2 linked regions of the Azospirillum brasilense genome follow. The protein of the gene in region 2 interacts with the protein of the main gene of each other region in a pairwise test. Links are inferred from orthologs where the notes say so. Each region holds a gene or a part of one and is shown on either strand. Other genes may lie near its edges.

Evidence for each region. Proteins that work in one complex are often made in the same cells at the same time.
Region 1: the proteins of gyrB (region 2) and gyrA interact in binary tests that used the Escherichia coli proteins (3 or more experiments, as listed by UniProt). The link is inferred for Azospirillum brasilense from one-to-one orthologs.

Annotation. Positions count from the first base shown.
Region 1 is NZ_CP012915.1:703,291-709,111, reverse strand. The notes cover bases 1-3,329. They hold gyrA (DNA gyrase subunit A), read right to left. Parts: upstream 3,009-3,329; coding sequence 201-3,008; downstream 1-200. Other genes in these bases: AMK58_RS16995 (MATE family efflux transporter), read right to left, coding at 3,208-3,329; coaD (pantetheine-phosphate adenylyltransferase), read right to left, coding at 1-179. Also shown: more of AMK58_RS16995, read right to left, coding at 3,330-4,587; AMK58_RS16990 (entericidin A/B family lipoprotein), read left to right, coding at 4,782-4,934; AMK58_RS29695 (hypothetical protein), read left to right, coding at 4,976-5,164; AMK58_RS31845 (calcium-binding protein), read left to right, coding at 5,421-5,821. UniProt on the Escherichia coli protein: A type II topoisomerase that negatively supercoils closed circular double-stranded (ds) DNA in an ATP-dependent manner to maintain chromosomes in an underwound state.
Region 2 is NZ_CP012915.1:102,090-109,387, forward strand. Bases 4,202-7,251 are described here. They hold gyrB (DNA topoisomerase (ATP-hydrolyzing) subunit B), read right to left. Parts: upstream 6,944-7,251; coding sequence 4,460-6,943; downstream 4,202-4,459. Other genes in these bases: AMK58_RS14325 (tetratricopeptide repeat protein), read left to right, coding at 4,202-4,353; recF (DNA replication/repair protein RecF), read right to left, coding at 7,047-7,251. Outside these bases: AMK58_RS14310 (ABC transporter ATP-binding protein), read left to right, coding at 1-756; AMK58_RS14315 (DUF5872 domain-containing protein), read left to right, coding at 838-1,341; AMK58_RS14320 (hypothetical protein), read right to left, coding at 1,432-1,653; more of AMK58_RS14325, read left to right, coding at 2,023-4,201; more of recF, read right to left, coding at 7,252-7,298. UniProt on the Escherichia coli protein: DNA gyrase negatively supercoils closed circular double-stranded DNA in an ATP-dependent manner to maintain chromosomes in an underwound state.

The DNA of each region.
Region 1 (5,821 bases), 600 kb from region 2 along the record:
TCCTCCCGGACCATCGCCACCCGCTCGTCCGTCGAGAAAAGCGGACCTTTTCCGGCGTTGCGGGCGACGCCGACGATCAGGTGATCGACGAGGCGCGACGCCCGCTGGATGATGTCCATGTGCCCGTTGGTGATCGGGTCGAAGGTGCCGGGATAGACACCGATGCGGCGCTTGGCCATGGGAGTACCTTCCGCCTCTTCTTATTCGATGGTGTCACCGGGCGTATTGCCAGGAGCAGCCTCGTTCCCAGCCGTGTCGTCCACGGAGGCCGTTTCGCCGCCGTTTGGATCGCCGCCGTTGCCGTTGGTCCCGTTCCCGTTGGTGTCCTCGTCCTCCGCGATGGAGGCGACGGACACCACACGCTCGTCCGCACCGACACGGAACAGCGTGACGCCCAGCGTCTTGCGGCCCGCGATGCGCACGTCGTGGATGGGCATGCGGATGACCTGACCGCCGTTGGTCACCATCATCACCTGATGCGAGTCCTCCACCGGGAAGGCCGCGACGATGGAGCCGTTGCGCTCGCCCATCTCCATGTTCCAGATGCCCTGACCGCCGCGGCCGGTCACCCGGTACTCGTAGGAGGAGGTCCGCTTGCCGTAGCCGCGCTCGGTCACGGTCAGCACATACTGCTCCAGGCCCTTCAACTCCTCGTAGCGCTCCGGGCTGATCGTCACGGCCTCAGTCGGCACCTCGTCGGCCTCCGGTGCCGCCTCGCCTTCCATATCGACGCCTTCCTCGCGCTTCATCTTCAGGAAGGCGGCGCGCTCCTCGGGCGAGGAGTCGACGTGATGGAGCGTGGTCATTGAGATGACCTCGTCGCCGTCGGCAAGACGGATGCCGCGCACGCCGGTCGAGGTGCGGCCCGCGAAGACGCGCACGTCGGCGACCTCGAAGCGGATGCACTTGCCGCCACCGGTGGCCAGCAGGACGTCGTCCGCCTCGGAGCAGGTGCGGACGGCGATCAGGCGCTCGCCCTCCTCTTCCAGCTTCATGGCGATCAGGCCGTTGGAGCGGATGTTGGCGAAATCCGACAGGCGGTTGCGCCGCACGTTGCCCTTCGAGGTGGCGAAGACGACGTGCAGATCCGCCCAAACGGCCTCGTCCTCGGGCAGCGGCAGGACCGTGGTGATGGTCTCGCCGTCGATCAGCGGCAGCAGGTTGACGAAGGCCTTGCCGCGTGCCTGCGGATTGCCCAGCGGCAGGCGGTAGACCTTCAGCTTGTAGACCATGCCGCGCGACGAGAAGAGCAGCAGCGGCGTGTGGGTGTTGGCGACGAACAGGTCGCTGACCGCGTCCTCCGCCTTCATCGACATGCCCGACCGCCCCTTGCCGCCACGCTTCTGCGCGCGGTAGGTGGACAGCGGAACGCGCTTCACGTAGCCGGACTGGCTGACCGTGACGACCATGTCCTCGCGCTGGATCAGGTCCTCGATGTCGGCCTCGAACTCCAGCTCCTGGATCTCGGTGCGGCGCGGGGTGCCGAACCGCTCCTTCATCTCCACCAGCTCGTCGCGAAGGATGCCCAGCAGCTTCGTGCGGTTGGCCAGAGTCTCCAGGTAGTCGGCGATCTGGTCGGTCACGTCCTTCAACTCGGCGCCGATGCGGTCGCGCTCCAGCCCGGTCAGGCGGTGCAGACGCAGGTCGAGGATGGCGCGGGCCTGCTCCTCCGACAGCCGGTAGGTGCCGTTCTCCGACACGCCGCGGCCCGGCTCGTCGATGAGCGCGATCAGCGGGGCGACGTCCATCGCCGGCCACTCGCGCTCCATCATCTGCTCGCGCGCCCAGACGGGGTCCGGGGCACTGCGGATCAGCGCGATCATGGCGTCCAGATTGGCGACGGCGACGGCCAGACCGACCAAGGTGTGGGCGCGCTCGCGCGCCTTGCCCAGCAGAAACTCGGTGCGCCGGGTGATGACCTGCTCGCGGAAGCGGACGAAGGCGACGATGATCTGCCGCAGGTTCATCAACTCCGGCCGGCCGCCGTTCAGCGCCAGCATGTTGACGCCGAAGGACGTCTGCAGCTGGGTGTGGCGGAACAGCTGGGCCAGCACCACGTCGGGCACGGCGTCGCGCTTCAGCTCGATCACCACGCGCACGCCGTCGCGGTCCGATTCGTCGCGCAGGTCGGAGATGCCCTCGATCGTCTTGTCGTTGACGACCTCGCCGATGCGCTCCATCAGCTTGGACTTGTTGACCTGGTACGGGATCTCCGTCGCCACGATGGCGAAGCGGTCCTTGCGGATCTCCTCGATCTCGGTCTTGGCGCGGATGATCACGGAGCCGCGCCCGGTCATCAGGGCCGAGCGGACGCCCGACCGGCCCAGGATCATGCCGCCCGTCGGGAAGTCCGGGCCCGGCACGAACTCCATCAGCTCTTCGTCGGTGACGTCGTTGTTGTCGATGTAGGCGCAGCAGGCGTCCACCACCTCACTCAGATTGTGGGTGGGGATGTTGGTCGCCATGCCGACGGCGATGCCGCCGGCGCCGTTGACCAGAAGGTTCGGGAAACGCGCCGGGACGACCGAGGGCTCCTTGCCCGAATCGTCGTAATTGGCCTGGAAATCGACGGTGTCCTTGTCGATGTCGTCGAGCAGCGCCTCCGCCGCCTTGGCCAGCCGCGCCTCGGTGTAGCGCATGGCCGCCGCCGGGTCGCCGTCCATCGAACCGAAGTTGCCCTGCCCGTCGATCAGCGGCAGGCGCATGGAGAAGCCCTGCGCCATGCGGACCATGGCGTCGTAGATCGCGCTGTCGCCGTGCGGGTGGTACTTACCCATCACGTCGCCGACGATGCGCGCCGACTTCTTGTAGGGCTTGGTCGAGTCGTACCCGCCCTCCTTCATCGCGTAGAGGATGCGGCGGTGCACCGGCTTCAGACCGTCGCGGACGTCGGGCAGAGCGCGGCTCACGATCACGCTCATCGCGTAATCGAGATAGGACCGGCGCATCTCGTCTTCGATGGTGACCGGCGCGATGTCGGAGGCGGGAGGAAGGGGCGTCGTGCTCAAGGAGACAAACTCATTCTACGGGCTGCGGCGATGCTCGGTGTTCAACGCTTGCTGTTCAACGCTCAAGGTCAACACTTAAGGTTCAACGGGGCACGTCCGCACGGCCCTTCGGGCCGCTGCATGTAATATAAGAATTCCTATCAGCTTTCGCATGTGCACACAACGCTCCGGCAGTCCCACGATTTCTGGCCTTTGCCGGTCAATGGCCTCCGGCCTTTGCAGGACGAGGGCGGCTCAACAGCGCGAAGCGCAGCGAAAGGATGGTCACGGATACCACACTGGCGATCAAAATTCCCTCAAAAAGACCACGCGCGCCGCGGTCCAACCCGAAGGCGAGCAGGGCCGACACCGGAATCATCACCACCGCGTAGGAGATGAAGTGCAGCGCGGTGGGAACCCAGGCGTCGCCGCGCCCGCGCAGGGCGTTCGCCATGACCACCTGCCCGCCGTCCGCCACCAGGACCCAGGCGGTGAAGGCGATCAGCGGCGCCACCGCGGCGATCAGCTGGGGGTCGGCGCTGTAGATCGCCGCCAGCGGCTCCGGCATCCAGCGGTAGAGCACCCCGACTCCGGCCAGGATCAGGCTGGTCACCGCCAGCCCCGTCCAGCCGGCCAACGCCATGTCCAGCGGGTCGCGCCGGCCGTAGGCCACCCCCACCCGCACCGCCGTGGCCGAGGCCAGCCCGACCGCCGCCATGAAGGGCAGCGCCGTCAGGTTCAGACCAACCGTGTAGGCGCCGAGCGCGAGCGGCGAAATCATCCCGGCGAAGAGGCCCAGCGTGGCGAAGGCGCCGCTTTCCACGCCCAGGCTGACCCCGGCGGCGTAGCCGAGATGGCGCTGCTTGCGGCTGCCGCTCCACCAGTCGCGGACCGGGTCGCGCACCGCCCAGCGGGCGTGGTCGCTCATATGCCAGGCGTAGACGACGAGGCCGAGCCCCATCCCCCAACGCACCGCCGTGGTCGCCCAGGCCGAGCCGACCGCTCCCAGGGCCGGGAATCCACCATGCCCCCAGACCAGCATCCAGGCGAGCAGCGCGTTCAGGAGGTTGCCGAGGATCATCGCCACCATGCCCGGCACGGGCCTCTTCAACCCCTCCAGGAAGAAGCCGGTGGCGACGTACAGCATCATGCCCGGCATGCCGTAGCCGAGCACCGCCATCACCTGCCCGCCGCCCGCCGCAAGATCCGCGGACTGGCCGGTCAGACGGAAGAAGGGCTCGCCGGCCAGCGAGGCCAGGGCGAAGAGGATGCCGAGCAGCAGCGCGTAGGGAATCGCCCGGCGCCAGATGCGCCCGCACTCGGCGTCCTGACCGGCGCCAAGGGCATGGGCGGTCACCGCAACCACGCCCATCATCAGCCCTACGCCGGTGGTGACGAGAAGGTTGGCCGGCAGGTGGGCCAAGCCGTAATAGGCCAGTTCCTGCGCGCTGTAGCGGCCGACGATGGCCGTGTCCACCGCCATCATGACGACCAGCCCGGCGCGCGAGACGATGACCGGGGCGGCCAGCCGCAACAATTCGCCGGCGTGGGTGCGCAGACGGTCGGCCAGGAGAGGGGCGGGAATCGCGTGGTCAGGCATGATCGGGGGGGCGGTCGCTTGTGTACGGTTGTCACCGCCGGTGGCGGAACCGGCCATCTTGACCGTGCGGCGTACCACGTCAAGTGGCGGTTTATTGTCCTTCCGCCCTGTTGCAAATCCGCCGAATGGGTCGGAACCAACGCCCGCGGCGGCGCGTTGACGAGGCAACAGCATCCACTGAGGAGTTCGGGATCATGAGCCGCTCCATGCCGTTCCCCGTCCGCCAGATTGCCCTCGCCAGCTTCGTCCTGACCTTCGCCGCGCTGCTTGTCGGCTGCAACACGATCGAAGGGGCCGGTCAGGATGTCCAGGCCGGCGGCCGGGCTGTCGAACGCGCCGCCGAGTGACGCGCCCCACCACGCTTTTCAACCACAAGAGAGACGCCCGCATGAGCGATCCCATGACGCCGGAGCGCCCCACAGAGGTGCCGCCGCCGAGCAATCCGAACACCCCGCAGCCGGATCGTCCGACCACGCCGGACCCCTACCCGGTGCCTGAGAATCCCGACACCCCTCCAGAGATGCCGCCCCCGGCGGATCAGCCGGTTCCCGGCATGCCGACGCCAACCCAGGCGTAAGGCGCCGGACACGCCGCAATCCGCGCGAACGTCGTTTCTAGAAAGGCCGATGCTGCGAAGCGTCGGCCTTTTTCCTTGTCCGGACTCCAGCCGCCAGAAGTCGAAGATTCGAATCTGAAAACAACACCGAAACACAAGAGCAACAAGACCCAAGGGACCGTGGCAAAAATTGGCGCCGATGCGTTAAGTGTTTTTTTACCTTTCTCTCCCTCCAACTTGATGTTAACGATTTGTTAATCATTAAGGAGGGGCAAGCATGGCCAGGTTTTCGGGAACCAACGCCGCCGAACGCTACCTCGGCACCGACTCCGCCGACACGGTTTATGGCAATGGAGGGAATGACTCGCTCTCCGGGGGGCTCGGCAATGATTTTCTGGATGGTGGGCTTGGGAACGACTGGCTGGGCGATCCCTACGCCGGCGATCCGGGCAACGACCGCATGTACGGGCGCCAGGGCGACGACCAGCTGTTCGGCGGGGCCGGCAATGACTGGCTGGACGGCGGTTCGGGCAACGACACGGTGAAGGGCGGGCGCGGCGACGACACTTTGGTCGGCGGAACCGGCGACGATTGGCTGATCGACACGCTGCGCGATGACGGGTCCGACATCTTTCTGCCCGGAGCCGGCAACGACCACATGGTCAGCTACCGCGACGA
Region 2 (7,298 bases):
ACCCAGCTCCTCGACACCCAGCCGGACATCGCGGATGCGCCCGACGCCGTCCCGGCCCCGGCGCTGAAGGGCGACATCCGCTATGAGGGCGTGTCTTTCGGCTATGACCCGGCGCGCCCGGTGTTGAAGGGCATCGACCTGTCGATCAAGGCCGGTTCGACCATCGCCTTCGTCGGGCCGTCGGGCGCCGGCAAGACGACGATCTGCTCGCTGCTGCCGCGCTTCTACGAGGTCATGGCGGGGCGCATCACCATTGATGGGCTGGACATCCGCGCCATGACGCTGGCCTCGCTGCGCCGGCAGATCGGCATCGTCCAGCAGGACGTCTTCCTGTTCGGCGGCACGATCCGCGAGAACATCGCCTACGGCCGTCTCGGCGCCGGCGACGCGGAAATCATGGAGGCGGCGCGGCGGGCCCATCTCGACGGGCTGATCGCCTCCCTGCCGGAGGGGCTGGACACCGTCATCGGGGAGCGCGGCGTGAAGCTGTCCGGCGGGCAGAAGCAGCGCCTGACCATCGCCCGCATGTTCCTGAAGAACCCGCCCATCCTGATCTTGGACGAGGCGACCTCCGCGCTCGACACCCAGACCGAGCGGGAGATCCAGAAATCGCTGATGGAACTGGCGGAGGGGCGGACCACCCTGGTCATCGCCCACCGCTTGGCGACCATCCGCAACGCCGACGAGGTCTATGTCGTCGGCACCGACGGCGGGATTCAGCGCATCACGCATGAGGAACTGGCGGCGCGCGGCTGATCGCGCCGCGCCTCAGGCGGCGGAGTGGCACCATTCCGCCTTCGGCCTGTTTCCGGACTGCGTCACAGGCAGGAGGGCGACATGGCATCGCGCGCCGAGCGCACCGACCCCCGTTTGTGGGAGACGGTGAAGGCAAGCGTCTTGAAGGGCGGCAAGGGCGGCGAACCCGGCCAGTGGTCCGCCCGCAAGGCTCAGATGGCCGTTCAGGAATACAAGCGGTGCGGCGGCGGCTACACGGGCTCCAAGAGCGCGGACAACAGCCTGAGCCAGTGGACCGACGAGGAGTGGGGCACGCGCTCCGGCAAGCCGAGCGGGGAAACGGGGGAACGGTACCTTCCCCGGCAGGCCCGCGAACACCTGTCCGAAGCAGACTATCGGCGCACCAGCGACAGGAAGCGCGCCGACACGAAGAAGGGCAGGCAGTTCTCAAAGCAGCCGGACGACATTGCCCGGAAGACGGCGCCGTTCCGGCACCATGCCGACGAGAACGCGACCCGCGCGGCCCTCTACGAGAAGGCGAAGGAGCGGAATCTGCCCGGCCGTTCCCGCATGAACAAGGAGGAGCTGCAAAAGGCGCTCTCCTGATCCAAGCAGCCCTTCAAGCATCCCACAGCCGCGATGCGAGAGGATGGCCTTCACTGATGGCCCGATGCAGAAAAAAAAGCGGGGCGTGGGTTACTCGCGCATCAGCTTCGGCAGGTCCATGGCAACCCGGCCGATGTCTTCGCGGCGCAGGCCACGAGCGGCCAGTTCGGCCCGGCTCAAGGCTGACAGCTCACGATAAGCGGTGTAGGCGGCCGAGGCCTCGAACCAGGCGCTGACGAACTCACGAACGCCCTTGACGATCCCCGACAGCCGGCCGTCATGATCGATGTGCGACGCGGTGGTGTAAGCCATGGTCCATCTCCTTCTTGTCTGGTGGAGACGACTTTACGCTGGCATACCAAATACCAGATACGTGAAGTGTGCAACGCAGAACGGCAGGAAAATTACGGCCAGTCCAAGCATTTGTGATGCGAATTGTCCGCGTCGCAAGCCGTGTGCCCACCGCTCTCCACGCCGGCTCCGACCGCCTCCTTCCGTCCAGGCCATGGGCGGTGCCGTCGTCGCCAAGGTGTGTCGGCCGGGTTCGCCGGAATCCGTTCGACAGCTGTTGCAGCCTCATGGTTTAAGGGTGGGTGACACAGCACAACGCCGGGTCCTGGTTGCGGGGATCGGAAACAAGCCCCGGTCGAGCGCGCGGAAGCAGGCGGGCAGGAATTCTCCATGGCGACGGTGCAGGAAGCGCTGGGACTCGCGGTCGAATATCATCTTCAGGGTGGATTGACGGAGGCCAGGGAGCTTTACGGCCGAATCCTTGCTGTCGAGCCGGACCAGCCTCACGCCTTGCACCTGTTGGGCGTGCTCGATGGGCAGGAAGGCCGCCCGGTGCAGGCAATGGCGCGGATCCGTCGGGCCATCGCCAGCGCTCCGGATATTGCCGACTTCCACGCCAACATCGGTAAATTGGCAATGGCGCTGAGCCGAACGGACGAGGCGGCCGCGCATCACCGCCGGGCGCTGACGCTGCGCCCCGGCCATCCGGATGCGCTCGCCGGTCTGGCGCCGGTGCTGGCCGAGGGCGTCCCGACCGACGAGGCCGTGTCGGTGCTCAGGCAACTCCTGCGCCTGACGCCTGAGGATGGCGGCCTGTGCTTCTCCCTCGCACGGATGTTGCGGGCGCGGGGAGAGGCGGCGGAAGCGGCGGCGGCTTATCGCCGTCTCATCGTGCTCGACCCCACCCACGTTGCAGCCTGCAACAACCTGGGCAATCTGCTGCGTGCCGGCGGTGCCGTGGAGCGGGCGGTGGCGTTCTTCCGCTGCGCCACGCGGCTTGCGCCCGGCTCCGCGATGATGCCGGTCAATCTCGGCGCGGCGCTCGCCGAACTCGGACGCACCGAGGCGGCGATGGCGGCGTTCCGTCGGGCAATCGCCTGCCAGCCCGACAACGGCGACGCCTATTTCGGGCTCGGCAGCGCGCTCTCCGGGCCTTGCCCATCCGACGGCTTGCGGGTGTTGAGCCACGGGCTGCGCGCCGCCCCGGACCATCCGGGATTGCTGTACGCGTTGGGAGTGCTCCATGCCGGCCGAGGCGAAGACGCCGTGGCCACCGGCTTTTGGGCTCGGGGGGTGGAGGTGGTGCCGGAGGATGCCGCCTGCCGGATGGCCTTGTGTGTCGGACAGCTCCGCCACGTTTACGCCGATGGAGCGGAACTGGCGTCCCGACGGGACGCCTACGCGCGCCACCTCGCCGCGCTCGACGGGCTGATCGGCCCCAGCGCGCCGATGGAAGCGCGGCGGAGCGCCTGCGACCTTGCGGGCTCGCATCTGCCCTTCCTGCTGGCCTACCAGGGCATGGACAACCGGTCTCTGCAGGAGACCTACGGGGGCATCATGGCGGGGCTGATGGCGGCGCGTCTGGGGAGCCGCATCCTCACCAGCCTGGAAACGTCCCGCGGATGCACACGCCCCCGGGTGGCCCGGACACGGCTGCGGGTCGGGATCGTCTCGTCCTATTTCCACGACCATTCGGTGTGGCGGGCGATCCTGGCCGGCTGGCTGACCCGGCTCGATCCGGAGCGGTTCACCCTTCTGGGATATCATGTCACGGGGGAGGAGGATGCGTGCACCGCGCTGGCCGCGTCGCGTTGCGCGGTGTTCCGGCGCGGACTCGGCGCCGTGGAGCGCTGGGCGGAGACCATCGTCGCCGACCGGCCCGACGTTCTGCTCTTCCCCGAGGTCGGCATGGAGCCCATGACCTATCGGCTCGCGGCGCTGCGCCTGGCCGCGGTGCAAGCCGTGGCATGGGGGCACCCCGATACGACGGGGCTTCCCACCCTCGACCATTACCTGTCGGGCGATCTTCTGGAGCCACCCGATGGAGACGCCTTCTACAGCGAGCGTCTGGTCCGGCTGCCCAACCTCGGTTGCCATGTGGAACCCACGCGGCGGCCCGCCGTGTCGGTCACGCGCGGCCGGCTCGGCTTGCCCGACGGGGCGCCCGCCTTCCTGTGCAGTCAAAGCCTGTTCAAATATCTGCCGCAGCACGACCATGTGTTTCCTTCCATCGCCGCAGCCGTGCCCGGCAGCCGGTTCCTGTTCTTCCGGCACCGCCAAGCCACCGTCACCCGCAGCTTGGAAGACCGGCTGGAACGGGCTTTCGCCGCCCACGGCCTCGACGGCCGGGAACATTGCGTCTTTGCCGACCAACTCGACCATGACGCGTATCTCGCCACGCTGCGGGTGATGGACGTCTACCTCGACAGCATCGGGTTTTCCGGATTCAACACGGCCCTGCAGGCGGTGGAGGCGGGGCTTCCGGTGGTGACCGTGCGGGGGCGTTTCATGCGCGGACGGCTTGCCGCCGCCCTGCTGGACCGCCTCGGCATGGCTGATACCGTCGCCGAGAGCCCGGAGGATTTCATCGAGGACGCCATTCTCCTGGGGCGTGACCCTGCGGCGCGGACCATCCGCAAAGCCCGCCAGACCGACGCGCTTCCCGCCGTTTATCGCGATCAGGCGGCCATCGTCGGATTGGAGCGTTTTCTGACGGGATAACCCTGACGGCTTCTTGCGTAAAGAAAAGGGCGGAGCCTTGCGGCCCCGCCCGGTCTTACCTTGTGTGTACCAAGTCCCGCACCCTAGGGCAGGCCACAAAGATTACTCACACATCCAGATTGGCGACCTTCAGGGCGTTCTCCTGGATGAATTCGCGGCGCGGTTCCACGATGTCGCCCATCAGGGTGGAGAAGACCTCCTCCGCCTGGTCGGCGTGGTTGACCTTCACCTGCAACAGCGAGCGCTTGGTCGGGTCCAGCGTGGTTTCCCAGAGCTGGTCGGGGTTCATCTCACCCAGGCCCTTGTAGCGCTGGATCGTCACGCCGCGGCGGCCCAGCTCCATCACCGTGTCGAACAGGGCGACGGGGCCGGTCAGGCTGCGGCTTTCCTTCTGCTTCTCGAAGGCGCGGCCGGGCTCGGCGTAGACGCGCTTCAAGTCCGCTGCGATGGCGTCCAGCTTGCGGGCCTCGGCGCTCTTCAGCAGGTCGGCGTCCAAATGGTGGCGGTGGGTCACGCCGCGGCGCGTCCGCACCAGCGCGTAACCGCCCTGGAGCAGGCTCTCGCCGCGCCAGCCGCCTTCCACGTCCAGCGCGTTGAGCCGGGAGGCCACCGTCTCGGCCGCCTGCTGCGCCTGGGCGGTGTCCTGCGACAGGGCGACCGACAGGGCGCCGCTGACCGCCGCCGATTCCACCACCGACAGGTTGCCGGCCTTGCGGGCCAGCGTCTCGATGTGCAGGCGGGCGCCGCGCGCCTGCTCGACCATCTCGCGCAGCGGCTCGCCGTTCAGCAGCGAACCGTCGGCGGGGCGCACGGACAGGTCGCCGAGCGCCGCCTCGATCAGATACTCCTCCAGCGCCCGGTCGTCCTTCAGATACCGCTCCTTCGCGTTGCCGCGCTTGATGCGGTAGAGCGGCGGCTGGGCGATGTAGAGATAGCCACGCTCGATCAGCTCCGGCATCTGCCGGAAGAAGAAGGTCAGCAGGAGCGTGCGGATGTGGCTGCCGTCCACGTCCGCGTCGGTCATGATGATGATCTTGTGGTAGCGCGTCTTGTCCGGGTTGAACTCGTCGCGCCCGATGCCGGTGCCCAGCGCCGCGATCAGCGTGCCGATCTCGGCCGAGGACAGCATCTTGTCGAAGCGCGCCCGCTCCACGTTCAGGATCTTGCCGCGCAGCGGCAGGATGGCCTGGAACTGGCGCGACCGGCCCTGCTTGGCCGAGCCGCCCGCCGAATCGCCCTCCACGATGAAGAGTTCGGACAGCGCCGGGTCGCGCTCCTGGCAGTCGGCCAGCTTGCCGGGCAGGGAGGCGATGTCGAGCGCACCCTTGCGCCGGGTCAGCTCGCGCGCCTTGCGGGCCGCCTCACGGGCGGCGGCGGCCTCGACCACCTTCTGGACGACGCGCTTGGCGTCCGCCGGATGCTCCTCGAAATACTGGGCGAGGCATTCGCCCACCACCGCCTCGACCACCGGGCGGACTTCGGAGGAGACCAGCTTGTCCTTGGTCTGGCTGGAGAATTTCGGGTCGGGCACTTTCACCGAAAGCACGCAGGTCAGCCCCTCGCGCGCGTCGTCGCCGGAGAGGTTGACCTTCTCCTTCTTGGCGATGCCCGACTCGTTGGCGTAGTTGTTGATCGCCCGCGTCAGCGCCGCGCGGAAACCGGCAAGGTGGGTGCCGCCGTCCTTCTGCGGGATGTTGTTGGTGAAGCAGAGAGTCGTCTCGTGGTAGCTGTCGTTCCACTGGAGCGAGCATTCCACGGTGACCACGCCGCCATGCTCGGTCGGGCGCTCCGCCTTGATGGAGATCGCCGGCTTGTGCAGCGGCACCTTGGAGCGGTCGAGCCAGTTCACGAAGGCTTCCAGCCCGCCTTCATAGTGCAGGTCCTGGACCCGCGGCTCCACCCCGCGGGCATCGGTCAGCACCAGCCGCACGCCGGAGTTCAGGAAGGCCAGCTCGCGCAGCCGGTGTTCCAGCGTTGCGAAGTCGAATTCGGTGTTGGTGAAGGTGTCCTTGGACGGCAGGAAGGTGACCTCGGTGCCGGAGAGCGGCTTCTGCCCACCGTTGCCATCGTCCACCATCGGAGCCGGGCCGACGTCGGCCAGACGGGCATCGGCGACGCCGTGGCGGAAGAGCATGAACCATTCGCGGCCGTTGCGCCAGATGCGCAGCTCCAGCGTCTCCGACAGGGCGTTCACCACCGACACGCCCACGCCGTGCAGGCCGCCCGACACCTTGTAGGAGTTCTGGTTGAACTTGCCGCCGGCGTGGAGCTGGGTCATCACGACCTCCGCCGCCGACACGCCCTCTTCGGAGTGGATGTCGGTGGGAATGCCGCGGCCGTTGTCGCGCACCGTGACCGACCCGTCGGCGTTGAGCTGCACCACGACCGCGTCGCAGTAGCCGGCCAGCGCCTCGTCGATCGCGTTGTCCACGACCTCGTAGACCATGTGGTGCAGTCCGGAGCCGTCATCGGTGTCGCCGATGTACATGCCCGGACGCTTGCGCACGGCGTCCAGCCCGCGCAAGACGGTGATCGATTCCGCGCCGTAATCCTGCTGCGGGAGGTCGTTCTTCAGTGCTTCCTGTGCCATGGCTCGACTATAGCAGACTGCGTTGGGTTTCGGCGGAATACCGTACTTCGGTAGGTGATTTTCCGGGCTTTTGAGCCCTTTTTTGAGCGCCCATTTTCAATCGCTAGGCCGGGGTCACGGTCGCATCCTCGATGTGGAAGCGTTTGGCGGCACCGCCGAGCGGCCCGAAGACCGAATCGTCGGTGCCGGTCATCCAGGCCTGGGCGCCCAGCGCCAGGATCTCGTCGAACAGCGCCTCGCGCCGCTGCGGGTCCAGATGGGCGGCCACCTCGTCCAGCAGCAGCAGCGGGGCGGCCCCGCGCTCCGCCGCCAGAAGACGGGCGTTGGCCAGCATGATGGCGATCAGCAGCGCCTT